DNA from 3 places in the Kitasatospora purpeofusca genome. Region 1 is predicted to be linked to each of the others. Evidence: riboswitches for the same ligand, from Rfam matches in the RefSeq annotation. Region 1 holds a riboswitch; each other region holds the start of a gene.
What was found. A riboswitch is a leader RNA that binds a small molecule or an ion and turns the genes downstream of it on or off. The one in region 1 is predicted to bind cobalamin.
Positions count from the first base shown of each region.

Region 2: linked by a shared signal. The riboswitch ahead of OG715_RS02975 (prenyltransferase/squalene oxidase repeat-containing protein) and the one ahead of metE (5-methyltetrahydropteroyltriglutamate--homocysteine S-methyltransferase) in region 1 are both predicted to bind cobalamin.
Region 3: linked by a shared signal. The riboswitch ahead of OG715_RS30480 (cobalamin biosynthesis protein) and the one ahead of metE (5-methyltetrahydropteroyltriglutamate--homocysteine S-methyltransferase) in region 1 are both predicted to bind cobalamin.

Region 1 is NZ_CP108561.1:8,506,906-8,511,529, forward strand. Features, by position in the region: gene OG715_RS37025 (FAD-dependent oxidoreductase) at 1-1,028, shown strand, start outside; cobalamin riboswitch at 1,170-1,406, shown strand; gene metE (5-methyltetrahydropteroyltriglutamate--homocysteine S-methyltransferase) at 1,570-3,885, shown strand; gene cobF (precorrin-6A synthase (deacetylating)) at 3,972-4,624, opposite strand, start outside.
Region 2 is NZ_CP108561.1:647,782-652,405, forward strand. Features, by position in the region: gene OG715_RS02970 (flagellar hook-length control protein FliK) at 11-481, opposite strand; gene OG715_RS02975 (prenyltransferase/squalene oxidase repeat-containing protein) at 537-1,658, opposite strand; cobalamin riboswitch at 1,766-1,886, opposite strand; gene OG715_RS02980 (M4 family metallopeptidase) at 2,264-4,624, opposite strand, start outside.
Region 3 is NZ_CP108561.1:6,950,798-6,955,421, reverse strand. Features, by position in the region: gene OG715_RS30490 (alpha/beta hydrolase family protein) at 1-569, opposite strand, end outside; gene OG715_RS30485 (helix-turn-helix domain-containing protein) at 739-1,485, opposite strand; cobalamin riboswitch at 1,748-1,946, shown strand; gene OG715_RS30480 (cobalamin biosynthesis protein) at 2,062-3,033, shown strand; gene OG715_RS30475 (cobyric acid synthase) at 3,030-4,544, shown strand; gene OG715_RS30470 (putative cobaltochelatase) at 4,541-4,624, shown strand, end outside.

The DNA.
Region 1 (4,624 bases):
TCCACGAACGCGAGTCGTCACGCCACGCGCGCGGCCAGGGCGGCATGCTCGACATCCACTCCGGCCAGCGGGCGCTGCGCGAAGCCGGTCTGATCGACGAGTTCTTCGCGATCGCCCGCGGCGAGGGCCAGGACATGCGCCTGCTGGAGCCGGACGGCACCCTGCTGCTCCAGGAGGACACGCCCGACGACGCCCCGCTCGCGCGGCCCGAGGTCGACCGCACCGATCTGCGCGACCTGCTGCTGGACTCCCTCCCCGAGGGCACGGTGCGCTGGGGGCGCGCGTACGAGTCCGCCGACGGCGGCCAGCTGCGCTTCGCCGACGGAAGCAGCGCGACGTACGAGCTGCTGGTCGGCGCGGACGGCGCGAACTCCCGGGTCCGCGCGCTGCTCACCGACGTCCGCCCGGAGCACACCGGCCACAACGTGGTCGAGGTCGGCATCCCCGACATCGACCGCACCCACCCCGACCTCGCGGCGATGGTCGGGCGCGGCACCTACTGGGTGCTCGGCGGCGCAGTGTCCCTGGCGGCGCAGCGCAACGGCGACGGCCGAGTCCGCATCGGCCTCGGTTTCTACGACACCGCCGAGGACTGGTTCGCCACCAGTGGGATCCCGTTCGACGAGCCGGCCGCCGCCCGCGCCAGGCTGATCGAGCTGCTCCCCGGCTGGGACCCGCGTTTCACCGCGCTGATCGCGGCCTGCGACGACACCGTCGTGCCGAGGTCGATCACCACCCTCCCGGTCGGCCTGACCTGGCCGTCGACGCCCGGCGTCACACTGGTCGGCGATGCCGCACACCTGATGCCGCCGGTGGGACAGGGCGCCAACATGGCGCTGCTCGACGGCGCCCTGCTCGGTCTCGCGCTCGCCGCGCACCCGGACGACCTCCCGGCCGCCGTGGCGGAGTACGAACGCGAGATGTTCGAACGCACCGCCGCTGCTGCCCGGATGTCCACGGAGATCCAGGCGATGCTGCGGGCACCGGACGCCGCCCGGAAGATGCTCGCGTTCTTCCAGCCCGACTGACAGCGGCCGACCGACGGCCGCTGACCGGCATCCGCCGAGCAGGGCCGGGAGCGCCCCGGCCGGCGGGACCTCGAAGCGCCCGTCGGTCCCGATCCGTGGACACCGCGGTGGAATCCGTCGCCCCGACCGGTGGTTTGCCTCTAGGCTGACCCCGTAGCTGGTTCGCCCTGCCCGCCAGGCAGGACGTCGTAAGAGGGAACCCGGTGACGCCTTCGACTGGCCAGTCCGGGACTGCCCCGCAGCGGTGAGTGGGAACGACCGCCGTCATACGCACTGGGTCCGAGCCGGGCCCGGGAAGCGACGGCCAGTAGGTGTCCGCCCTCGACGAGGGTGGGTGTGCCCGCGAGTCCGAAGACCTGCCCGCTGCCCGTCCGCGGAGGAACCGCGGGCGGCTGTCCGATGACCTCGAGGGCGGGTCGGCGACCACAGCAGGCGGTTGAGGCACGTCCGTTCGCGGCGGCCACCGTCCGGCTCGTCGTCCCTTCGCGCCCTCGTCCCGTCACCGGGCACTTGAGGAGCAAGACTCGCGAAGGAGAGTCCCTTGACAGCGAAGTCCGCAGCCGCGGCCACCCGGGCGACCGTGCACGGCTACCCCCGCCAGGGCCGGAACCGGGAGCTCAAGAAGGCGATCGAGGGCTACTGGAAGGGCACCGTCACCGCCGACGCCCTCCGGGACGCCGCCACCGAGCTGCGCCGGGAGAACTGGCGCCAGCTCGCCGACGCCGGGGTGCTCGAAGTCCCCACCGGTGACTTCTCGTTGTACGACCACGTGCTCGACACCACGGTCGCCGTCGGCGCGGTCCCGGCCCGCCACCGGGCCGCCGTCGACGCCGACCCACTCGACGGGTACTTCGCCATGGCGCGCGGCACCCAGGACGTCGCGCCACTGGAGATGACCAAGTGGTTCGACACCAACTACCACTACCTGGTGCCCGAGTTGGGCCCCGGCACGGTCTTCGTCGCGAACCCGGCCAAGGCGGTCGGCGAACTCGCCGAGGCGCTCGCGCTCGGCCACGCGGCCCGGCCGGTGCTGCTCGGCCCGGTCACCTACCTGCTGCTCGCCAAGCCCGCCCCCGGCGTGGCGGCGGACTTCGAGCCGATCACCCTGCTCGACCGGCTGCTGCCGGTCTACGCGGAACTGCTCTCCGCCCTGAAGGCCGCCGGCGCCGACTGGGTGCAGCTGGACGAGCCCGCCCTCGTCCAGGACCGCACCCCGGCCGAACTGAACACCGCCGCCCGCGCCTACCGCGAGCTCGGCGCCCTCACCGACCGGCCGAAGCTGCTGGTCGCGAGCTACTTCGACCGCCTCGGCGAGGCCCTGCCGGTGCTCGCCAAGGCACCCGTCGAGGGTCTGGCACTGGACTTCACCGGCCCCGCCGCCGCAAACCTGGACGACCTCGCCGCCGTCGGCGGCCTGCCGGGCAAGCGGCTGGTCGCCGGCGTCGTCGACGGCCGCAACATCTGGATCAACGACCTGGAGAAGTCGCTCGCCACCCTGGCGACCCTGCTCGGCCTCGCCGAGCGCGTCGACGTCGCACCGTCCTGCTCCCTGCTGCACGTGCCGATCGACGCCGCCCTCGAACGCGACGTCGACCCGCAGATCGCCCGCTGGCTCGCCTTCGCCCGGCAGAAGGCCACCGAGGTCGCCCTGCTCGCCCGCGCACTGCGCGAGGGCACCGGCGCGATCACCGCCGACCTCGCCGCCAACCGCGCCGACCTCGCCTCCCGGGCCGGCTCGCCGATCACCCGCGACCCGGCCGTGCGCGCCCGCACCGCCGCCGTCACCGCGGACGACGCCCGCCGCCCGCAGGCCTACCCGCAGCGCGCCGAGGCCCAGCGCGCCCGCCTCGGCCTGCCGCTGCTGCCGACCACCACCATCGGCTCCTTCCCGCAGACCACCGAACTGCGCCTCGCCCGCGCCGATCTGACGGCGGGTCGGATCGACGCCGCCGCGTACCGGGAGCGGATGGAGGCCGAGGTCCGCGAGGTGATCGCCTACCAGGAGAAGGCCGGCCTGGACGTCCTCGTGCACGGCGAGCCCGAGCGCAACGACATGGTCCAGTACTTCGCCGAGCAGCTCACCGGCTACCTCGCCACCCGCCACGGCTGGGTGCAGTCCTACGGCACCCGCTACGTGCGCCCGCCGGTCCTCGCCGGAGACATCTCCCGCCCGCACCCGATGACCGTCGACTGGTTCCGCTTCGCCCAGGACCTCACCGACCGCCCCGTCAAGGGCATGCTCACCGGCCCCGTCACCATGCTCGCCTGGTCCTTCGTCCGCGACGACCAGCCGCTCGGCGACACTGCCCGCCAGGTCGCCCTCGCCCTGCGCGACGAGGTCACCGACCTGGAGGCCGCCGGCGCCGCCGTCGTCCAGGTCGACGAACCCGCCCTGCGGGAGACCCTGCCGCTGCGCGCCGCGGACCGCCCGGCGTACCTGGACTGGGCCACCGAGTCGTTCCGGCTGGCCACTTCGGGCGTGCGTGCGGACACCCAGGTGCACACCCACATGTGCTACGCCGAGTTCGGCGCGATCATGAGCGCGATCGAGGAGCTCGACGCGGACGTGATCTCGCTGGAGGCCACCCGCTCCCACATGCAGGTCGCAGGTGAACTCGCCGCCGCCGGCTACCCGCGCGAGGTCGGACCGGGTGTCTGGGACATCCACTCCCCGCGGGTGCCGAGCACCGAGGAGGCCCTCGCCCTGCTGTGGGCGGGCCTGGCCGCGATCCCGGCCGAGCGGCTCTGGGTCAACCCCGACTGCGGGCTGAAGACCCGCGGCTGGACGGAGACCCGCGCCTCGCTGGACAGCCTGGTCGGCGCCGCCCGCCGGCTGCGCGAGGAACTCGCGGGCTGAGCCGACCGACCCGCCCCGCCCCGGTCGTCGCGGACCGGGGCGGGGCGGAGCGGGCGCGCGGTCAGGGCCGACCGGGGCGGGCGCGGTCAGTCCTCGGTGCGGCGCAGCAGATAGGTATCCATGATCCACCCCTTGCGCTCGCGGGCCTCCGCGCGCAGCCGGGCGATCTCCGGCGCCTTCTCGCCGAGCGGGCCGGAGACCAGGATCTCGTCCTCGCCGCCCAGGTAGGCGCCGTAGTGGATGTGCACGCCCTCGGGCTCGATCCGGTCGAAGGCGGCCTGCCCGTCGAGCATCACCACCGCGTCCTCGGACCCCGGCGGGAAGCCCTCGGCGGCCAGCCGGCGCGCGGTGGTGATCCGCACCGGACGGCCGACCCGGGTGAGGGTGGTGCGGTGCCGGGCGGCGAGCACCGAGACGCTGCTGATGCCCGGCACCACCTCGTAGCTGAACGCGCCGGGTTCGGCCGCCAGCACCTCGTCCAGCACGGCGGTCACGCTGTCGTACAGGCTGGGGTCGCCCCAGGCCAGCAGCGCGCCGGTGCCGTCCGGGCCCAGTTCCTCGCCGACGAGCCGGCCGACCAGTTCGGCCCGGCGGCGGCGCCAGTCCTGGACGGCCTCGGTGTAGGCCGGAGTGGTCCGGTCGCGCTCGGCGTCCGGCACCTCGACCACCCGGTGACCGGGGCGGGCGTGCTCCTCGATCATCCGCCGGCGCAGCCGCATGAGGTCCTGGCGCTGCTCGT
Region 2 (4,624 bases), 7.9 Mb from region 1:
CGGTCCGAGGTCAGGGCGCGGTGATGCCCGGCTGGGCACCGGCGCCGAAGGACCAGCCCTCGACCTCGCCCGGAGCCGGGTTGTAGGAGCCCGCGCCGAGGTTGCTGTAGGACCACGGGCCGCCGTGCGCGGCGTGCCAGTACGACCAGTAGGCGGTGCCGGTGGGGTTGGTGCAGGTCGTCGGCAGGGTGTTGATCTTGCAGACGAAGCCCGGGAAACGCGGGTGGAAGGAGTAGGAGAAACCGGCGCCGGTCAGCGCGGCGAGGCCGCTGGCCGGGTCTCCCGAAGCACAGCCGGTCTCGATGCCGCCACCGAGGGCGGTGAAGTCGACGACCACGGTGACGCCGGAGGTGCCGGTGCAGGCGGCGGCCCGGGCCGGCGGGGCGGTCGCGGTGGAGACGCCGAGAAGGCCGGCGGTGAGGGCCGCGGCGGCGGCGAAGGCGCCGAGTGTACGGCGGGCGGGACGGGCGGAGGTGGTCATGGGCGTGCTCCTCGGGTACGGCGGGCGGCGGTGCGGGGTCACGGACGGGCGGCCGTCAGGGGCGCGCGGCCGGGGCCGGGCAGGCCAGGGTGGGGGCGGACGGGCGGGCGCCGTGGGCGCTGAGGCCGGCGAGGCCCTGACCGGAGAGGCCGAGGACGGCCTGAGCGGTGGCCCGGGTGGCGTTCGCGGGGTTGAAGCCACTCGCGTCATAGGCGACGGCGCCGCGCACGGCGGGGTCGGCCGAGCAGCCCTGCTGGAGCTTCACCAGGCTGCTCCAGCCCTTGAGGCCGCTGATGAACCGGCCGCCGGGGAGCAGGGCGGAGGTGGCCAGGCCGGTGCTGTTGGCGTTGGAGGTGGTGGCACCGGCCGCGGCGAAACCGCCGTCGGTGTTCTGGTGGGCCGTCAGCCAGTCCAGGCCCGCCTTGGCCTTGGCACTGCGGCCGGTCGCGGCGAGGGCCTGGGCCGCGAGGGCGGTGGCATCGGTGTCGGCGGTGCAGGTGGGCTGGCCGAAGGCGATCGGGAAGCCGCCGTCGGCACACTGGGCGGCGGCCAGGAAGTCGACGGCGGAGGCCGGGGCGCCACCGGGGGTGCGCTGGAGGGCGATCAGGGCCAGGGACTGGCCGAAGGCGTTGCTGTAGTCGCCCCACTGCGAGCGGTCGGAGAAGCGGCCGCTCGGCGTCAGCAGGGAGCGCAGTCGGGCGGGCAGGTCGACGCCGCCGAAGGCCGACGGGGCGGTGCCGCGCACCTCGGCGGCCAGCAGGAGCTTGGCGGTGGCACCGGCGTAGGCCTCGGTGGTGCCGTCGCCGAGGTAGCCGCTCAGGATGTCGGGCCGGGCGAGCCAGGCGGTGGCGCGGGCGGCGGCCTGGTCGGCGCTGCCGGCGGCGGCGAAGGCGAGCACGGCGTCGATGGTGAGGCCCTGGTCGGGGTAGGCGGTGCCGTCGAAGACCGACTCGAAGTGGTCGCCGTTGACGAGCTGGCGGGCCAGCCAACCGGCTGCCGCGGCGTCCGGACGGTAGGTGGAGGCGGTGTCGCCGGAGGTCGAGGAAGCCGGGGCGGTGACGGCCGGGACCGGGGCTGCCGCCCGGGCGGCGGTGGCCGCCGGGAGGGTGGCGGTCAGGGCCAGCGCGGATATCGCGAGCAGGCGGAGCGGGCGGCGGCGGAGCGCGGAGGCGGACATGCGAGGCCTTTCCGGGCCTGGGCGCACGGGCGGCCACCGGCGGCCGTGCGGGGCGAGCTGCCCGACGGCTCCGGGAGCCCCTGGCCGCAGACCACGACGGGAGGAGGGGACACACACCTCCGCCGACGGGTACTCGGGCTCGCCACCGACTTGCCGTCGGCGGCCTACCGTTGCGGGTCAGCGCCGGAATTCGACCGGACTTCCCCCGACGGCGGAGTCAGAACATGACGGCTCATGATGTCGGCTCGGCTGAGAGGGGGTCAAGGCCGGTTCGAGGGCGGATCGCCATCGGTGCAGCGGCACCTGGCACGGTGGCACGGCAGCAGGCCTGGGCACGGCGGCAGGACGGGGACGTGGTGACGGGGCGGGGGCGCGGTGGCAGGACCTCAGCGGCCGGGGCGCCGTGCCCGGCGCGCGACAGCCCGGGAGCCGCGCCGCGGCGGTCCGGGACCGGCGCTGCCACGGCGGGGTCCGGAGACCCGGTGACGGCAAGGATCCGCCCGGCCGCCGCAGGGATGCGGCGACCGGGCGGGAGACCGGGGCGGACGGGGTCCGGGCTTCGGGGTCGAGAGCCCTGGTGCGGACTCCGGGGCAGCCGCCTCCGGTCAGCAGGTGCCGGCCGCGCGCTCGCGCACGACCAGATCGGTGCGGCCCGCCGTGGCGTCCAGCCAGACCACCCGGGTGCCCCGGTCGGCCACCGGGGCGTACTGGCCGCCCCGGTTGCAGGACATCCGCTCGGGGGTGCCGCCGGTGAGCGGGAGCTGCCAGAGCTTGGGCAGGTCGGTGTTCTTGACGCCACCCGTCACCTGGCGAGCGGCCTCGGCGAAGGTGACCGCCCGGTCCGAGGCGGTGAGGCCGGCAATCCGGCGCGGCTCGGCGCCAGTGCCGGTGCCGGTGCCGGTGCCGGTGCCGGTGCCGGGTCGGGGGCCCGCAGGCAGGAGGTCGGTCACGCCGGAGCCGTCCAGCGCCCCGGAGCGGATCGTGCTTCCCTTCGTCCGGTCGAAGGGCGTCTCGACCCACAGCAGGCGGCCGCCGGCCATCCGGAGGCTGGCTACCGAGGTCCCGGCGGTGGCGTTCGCGTCGTCGACCACGTACTGGGCGACGACCTTGCCGGCGGCGAGCGAGTAGACGGTCGGCGCGCTCACCGTCCGCTCACCGACCTGCCAGCTCTCGGTCCAGGCGAGCAGGCCGTCATGGAGCGCGAGACCGGCGGCCTGGTGGCCCTCGGGCAGCGCGATCAGCGTCTCCGGGGCCCCGTCTCGGGAGAGTACGGGCCCACTGCGGCCGGTCGTGTGGTCCGACATCAGGAAGGCGACATCTCCGCCGGAGACCCGGACGTCGCCGAGGTACTGGTTCGGGCCGCGGTGGACGCTGCGCACCGGGCCACCGTTGAGCGGCCGGGCCAGCACCTCCATGCCCCAGGCCCCGTCGGCCCCCGGCCCCATCGCCACCCACGCGGCGGTCGTGCCGTCGGTGGCGGGCCAGCCGTGCGAGCGACCGTCCTCCGGGCTGAGCCGGGCGGGCTCGGCGGAGCCGACGACGGCGCCCGTGTACACGGCCATGCTGCCCTTGGCCCCCTTGCCCGCGGTGGCCACCACCCAGCGGCCGGCGGCGACATCCGGTGCCACGCTCTCGGTGGAGAGTTCGCGCAGCAGCGGCCGGCTGTCCACGCCGATCCGGCGCTGCCAGCCGTCCTTGATCCCGTGGGCGTCGAAGGCCCCGGCCACGGTGCGGAGTTGGGCACGGTCGAGACCGAGCGCGCGGCCTGCGGCGAGCACCGCGTTGCGGGCGTCGACGAAGTCGTCCAGCGGGGTGAGGTACTCGGCGAGCGCGCGGTAGACCAGGCGGTCGGCGAGGAGCGGGTCGAGGGTGCGCCGGATGTCCCACAACGCGCCCGAGACGATGGTGGAGTTGAGGTGCACGCCGCCGCTGTCGACCCCGGCGGGCACCCCGAGGTAGTCGGCGACGGTGGTGCGGCGGTCGTCCAGCCTGCGGCCGGCGCAGGCCTCGGGGGTGCCGGTGCGGCAGAGGTCCTCGCCGAGCAGCGCGGCCCTGGGGTCGGTCATCGGGATGCCTCGGCTGGTCACCTCGATGGCGTTGCCGAAGTAGTCGGCGACGGCCTCGTCGAGGGCGCCGGACTGGCCGAAGTCGACGAAGTCCGCGGTGTGCTCGACGACGCCGTGGGTCATCTCGTGGCCGGCCACGTCGCGCGCGGCGGAGAACGGGCGGTTGTTGCCGGTGCCGCCCCCGTAGATCATCTTCTGGCCGTCCCAGTAGGCGTTGTCCAGGGGCTCGCCGAAGCTGGTGACATTGACGACGGAGACGATCGGTCCTCCCTTGCCGTCGATCCCGTTGCGGCCCAGGCGGTCGCGGTAGAAGTCGTACACGGCGGCGGAGTTGAGGTGGGCGTCGGTGGCGCCGCTGGTACCGGTGGCCGCCGGGAAGTCCGTGGTCGCCGAGGCGGCCGGGCGGGCGTCGGCGGGCAGGGTGCGGAAGTCCAGCTCGTCCCGGCCCGCCGCGTCGTAGGTGGTGACGGTGGCGGGGCGGGTGAGGTCGACGAGCTGGTAGGTGCCGTCCGGGAGTCGGCCGATGTTCACCCGGGCGGGGCGGCCGAGGGCGTCGGGCGCGGTACCGGTGGCAGGTTCGAGGGCCGGGGCCGGGGCGGCGGCAGGTTCGAGGGCCGGGGCCGGGGCGGCGGCAGCAGCAGCCGGGGCGTCGAGCAGGTAGGGGGCTCGCACCTCGTAGGAGAGCGCGACCTCCCCGGCCGCGGCGTCCACGAACACCTCCTGCGCCTTCGTCGCCCAGACCGACGGGTCGCTCCCGCGCACGGTGAAGTGGCGGGCGAGCCGGCCGGCGCCGCCGGGCAGCACCACCAGGCCGCGGTCCTCGGCCGCCGCGCCCACGCGGGCCGCCGGGTCCTGGACCGCGTCGATCGCGAGCCGTCGCAGCGCCTCGTCCGGCACGCT
Region 3 (4,624 bases), 1.6 Mb from region 1:
GCGTCGCCCCGGTAGGTGACCGCCAGCGCGGGCAGGCCGAGCCGCTCCAGGACGGGCAGCACGGGCAGCACCTGGCTGCGGTCGGTGCCCGGGCCGTGCACCAGGATCACCCAGGTGCCGCGCTTGCCGTCGAGCCACCAGGCGGGCATCGCGCCGAGCTCGCCCTCGACGGCGGTCTCGCCGAAGGTCAGGCCGAGCGCCGAGGCCGGGTCGCCGAGGTACACCCGGGGGGTGAAGCGGACCTCGGTGCCGGCCGTGAGGGTGCCCCGGTCGGCGCGGGCCAGTCGGCGGGTGACGCCCTGTTCGTCGCGGTGCAGGACCTCCTCGACGACGGCGTGCCCGTCCTCGCCCCACTCGACGGCCCAGCGGCCGGGACGCTCGCTGGCCGCGCTCCGGGTGAAGGTGATCCGACCGGCGCCCAGGCTCTGGACCACGACCGGACCGGACCGCTCCCGGGCGGCCCCGGCCGGGCGGACCATCCGCTCCGAGGCCCGGCGGCCGATCACCAGGACGGCCGCCCCGGTGCCGACCGCGGCGGCCGCCACGGTGGCCGCGATTCCCCAACGCATACTCGCTCCCCGCTGCTCGGTTCTGGGCCGACCGGTGTCCGGACCCACGTCACAGCCCAGTCCACTGGCCGGGACCCGGCCGGGCCAGCAGGACACGGCCGTACGGGTTGCCACGTGAGGAAGGTCGCACCGGGTCCGTCGGAACGAGACTGCCAGAACGGACGGGTCCTCACACGGGGATCGCGGGCTCCCGTCGGGCGAGCAGCTCCCAGAAGCGACCGGCCGGCGGGACCACCGCGTCGGACGGCGCGGCCGCCCCCTCGGCGGGCCCCCAGCCGCCGGCCCCCCAGTGGGCGGGCACCTGCCGCTCCTCCTGGAGCACGGGCAGCACCGCGTCGAGGTCCGCCCGGTCCACCGGCACGATCCGGACGATCGCGCCGGCCTGCGCCTGCCAGCGGCCCTCGACGCAGCGCCGCAGCCGCCGGTCCAGCTCCTCCCGGCGGCCGGTCGCGGCGACCAGCTCCCGGAGGGTCAGGCCCAGCACGTGCGCGAGCGCGGCCGTCGGCCCGGCGTCGCCGTCCCACCACCCGGTGGCCTCGGCCCGCCGGTACTCCCCGGCCGGGACGCCGATCCGGCGGGCCGCGCCGTCCGGGCTCAGCTCACGGGCGAGCCGGAATTCCCGCAGGCTCGCCGGGCGGACGCCCATCAGCCGCTCGGGCGGGCACCACAGCGCCCGGGCCAGCGCGAGGAACTCCTCCTCGCCGGGGGGCGGCCCGCCGTTCTCCCAGCCGAGGACGTGGGCCGGGAGCAGCCTGACACCGTGCGCGGCCATCCCTTCGGCGACCTGTTCCGGGGTCAGGCCGAGGGCGGCGCGGTGGGCGCGGACGGCGGCGGGCGAGAACGGCACCGGCGGCGGCGGGGCGGGCGGGGCCGACCGGGCCGGACGTGCGAAGAGGTGGGGGCGCTGGGGTCGCATGGGTCCCGACGCTAGGCGCGGCGCCGGGTGGTGCCCCAGCCGACGAACGCACGAAGCGGGCCGGGCGCGCCGCCCGGCGGGGGTGGAGGATCGCACAGCGGGGCGCGGTCCGGCGGCGGGCGGGCTCGGAGGTAGCGACGGGGGAACAGCGGGCGGCGGCGGGTGGCGGGGCGGGCGGCGGGGCGGGCGCCCGGACTGCTGTCAGCAGGGCTCCGGAAGGGCTCCGGCGTGTGACCAACCCCTCCGCGACCTCGGTTGACTCCCCCTTCGGGCCCGTGATGGGATCCTTCAGCCATTACGGAGGCAAGCAGAGGAAGCCGGTGCGAGTCCGGCGCGGTCCCGCCACTGTCACCGGGGAGCACGACCGGAGTTCAGCCACGGAGGGCCGTTTACGGCCGCCGGAAGGCCCGGGAGCGCGTCCGACCCGGGAGCCAGGAGACTCTCACCCCCGGTACGTCGATCCAGGGCGCGGACCCTGAGTGAGGACACGCACGCGATGCAGGCTGCCCCGCCGGGCCGGGACGTCCCCCCGAGCGCACCAGCGACCACGCCTCCCACCCTGCCCTGCGCCACGCCGTGCGCCCGCTGACCCGGGCCGCCGCGTTCGGCGCGGGCGCCGTCGCCGGGTACCTGGCCGACTCCCGGTTCGGCGACCCGCGCCGCGGCCACCCGGTGGCCGGCTTCGGCGGCGCCGCCGGCCGGCTGGAGCGGTTGCTGTGGCGCGACGACCGCGCCGTCGGCACTGCCTTCACCGCGCTGTGCGTGGGCACCGTCGCGGCCGGCGCGGTGGCCGCCGACCGGCTGCTGGGCCGCCGTCCGCTCGGCCGGGCCGCGCTCGCCGCCGCCGCGACCTGGACGGTGCTCGGCGGCACCTCGCTGACCCGGGAGGCCCGCACCGTCGGCCGCGCGCTGACGGCCGGTGACCTGACGGCGGCCCGGGAGCGGCTGCCGCACCTGTGCGGACGCGACCCGAGCGCCCTGGACGAGCAGCAGATCGCCCGCGCGGTGGTCGAGTCGGTGGCCGAGAACACCGCCGACGCCGTGGTCAACGCCCTGGTCTGGGGCGGCGTGGCCGGCACCCCGGGGCTGCTGGCCTTCCGCGCGGTGAACACCCTGGACGCGATGGTCGGTCACCGCTCGCCGCGCTACGCCCGGTTCGGCTGGGCCTCGGCCCGGCTGGACGACGTGGCGGGCTGGCCGGGCGCCCGGCTGACCGCGCTGCTGACGGTGGCCGCCGCCCCCGAACCGCGCACCGCCTGGCGGGTCTGGCGGCGGGACGGCTCCGCGCACCCCAGCCCCAATGCCGGCCAGGCCGAGTCCGCCTTCGCCGGCGCCGTCGGCGTCCGGCTGGGCGGGACGCTCCAGTACGGCGAGCGCACCGAGCACCGGCCGGTGCTCGGCGAGGAGCTGCGTCCGGTCGGGGTGGACGACATCGAGCGGGCCTGCGTGCTCTCGCGGCGGGTGGGCGCGCTGGCCCTGGGTACGACGGTCGCCGGGCACCTGCTGCTGCGGGCGGCTCTGATCAGGAAGCGGAGGGACCGGGCATGAGCAAGGCACTGCTGGTCGCCGGGACGACCTCGGACGCCGGCAAGAGCGTGGTCACGGCGGGCATCTGCCGCTGGCTGGCGCGGCAGGGGGTCGCGGTCGCGCCGTTCAAGGCGCAGAACATGTCGCTGAACTCCTTCGTCACCGCCGACGGCGCCGAGATCGGCCGCGCCCAGGCGATGCAGGCGCAGGCCGCCCGGGTCGAGCCGGAGGCGGCGATGAACCCGGTGCTGCTCAAGCCCGGCGCGGACGGCCGCAGCCAGGTGGTGCTGCTGGGCCGCCCGGTCGCCGAGGTCGGCGCGCTGGACTACCGCGAGCGCAAGCCGCTGCTGCTGGAACGGGCCCTGGAGTGCCTGGCGGACCTGCGCGCCCGCTTCGACGTGGTGGTCTGCGAGGGCGCGGGCTCGCCCGCCGAGATCAACCTGCGGGACCGGGACATCGCCAACATGGGCCTGGCCACCGCGGCCGGCCTGCCGGTCGTCGTGGTCGGGGACATCGACCGGGGCGGCGTGTTCGCGGCGATGTACGGGACGCTGGCGCTGCTGTCGGCGGAGGACCAGCGGCACGTGGCCGGCTGGTTCGTCAACAAGTTCCGCGGCGACGCGCGGCTGCTGGCCCCCGGGCTGGAGATGCTGCGCGAGCTGACCGGTCGTCCGGTGCTCGGCACCCTGCCGATGCTGCCGGACCTGTGGCTGGACGCCGAGGACTCGCTCGACCTGTCCACCGTCGTCGACCGGACGGCCGCGCGCGGCCCGCTGGGCGCCGACGTGCTGCGGGTGGCGGTGCTCCGCTTCCCCCGGCTGTCGAACTTCACCGACCTGGACGCACTCGCCCAGGAGCCCGGCGTGCTGGTCCGCTGGGCCACCCGGCCGGAGGAGCTGGCCGACGCCGACCTGGTGGTGCTGCCCGGCACCCGGGCCACCGTCTCCGACCTCGGCTGGCTGCGGGAGCGCGGCTTCGAGCCGGTGCTGAAGGCCCGGGCGGCGGCCGGACTGCCGGTGCTCGGCGTCTGCGGCGGCTACCAGATGCTGGCCGGCTCCATCGTGGACGAGGTCGAGTCGAAGGCGGGCCCGGTGGAGGGCCTCGGACTGCTGCCGACGCGGGTGCGCTTCGGGGTGGAGAAGGTGCTCGGACGGCCCGTCGGCGAGGCCTTCGGCGAGCGGGTCGAGGGCTACGAGATCCACCACGGGATCGTCACCGCGGAGGGCGGCGAGGCGTTCCTCGACGGCTGCCGGGTCGGCTCCGTCCTGGGCACCACCTGGCACGGCGCGCTGGAGAACGACGGCTTCCGGCGCGCGCTGCTGCGCGAGGTCGCGGCGGCGGCCGGCCGGGCGTTCGTCCCCGCGCCGGACATCTCCTTCGCCGACGCGCGGGAGGCCCGGCTGGACCGGCTGGGCGAACTGATCGAGGAACACGCCGACACCGACGCGCTGTGGAAGCTGATCGAGGGCGGGGTGCCGGCGGCCGGATCGCTGCCGCTCCTTCCGCCCGGAGCCCCTGGGGAGCATGCATGAGTGACGTCCGATACCCGTTCACCGCGATCGTCGGCATGGCCGACCTGCGGCTCGGCCTGCTGCTGAACGCGGTCTCCCCG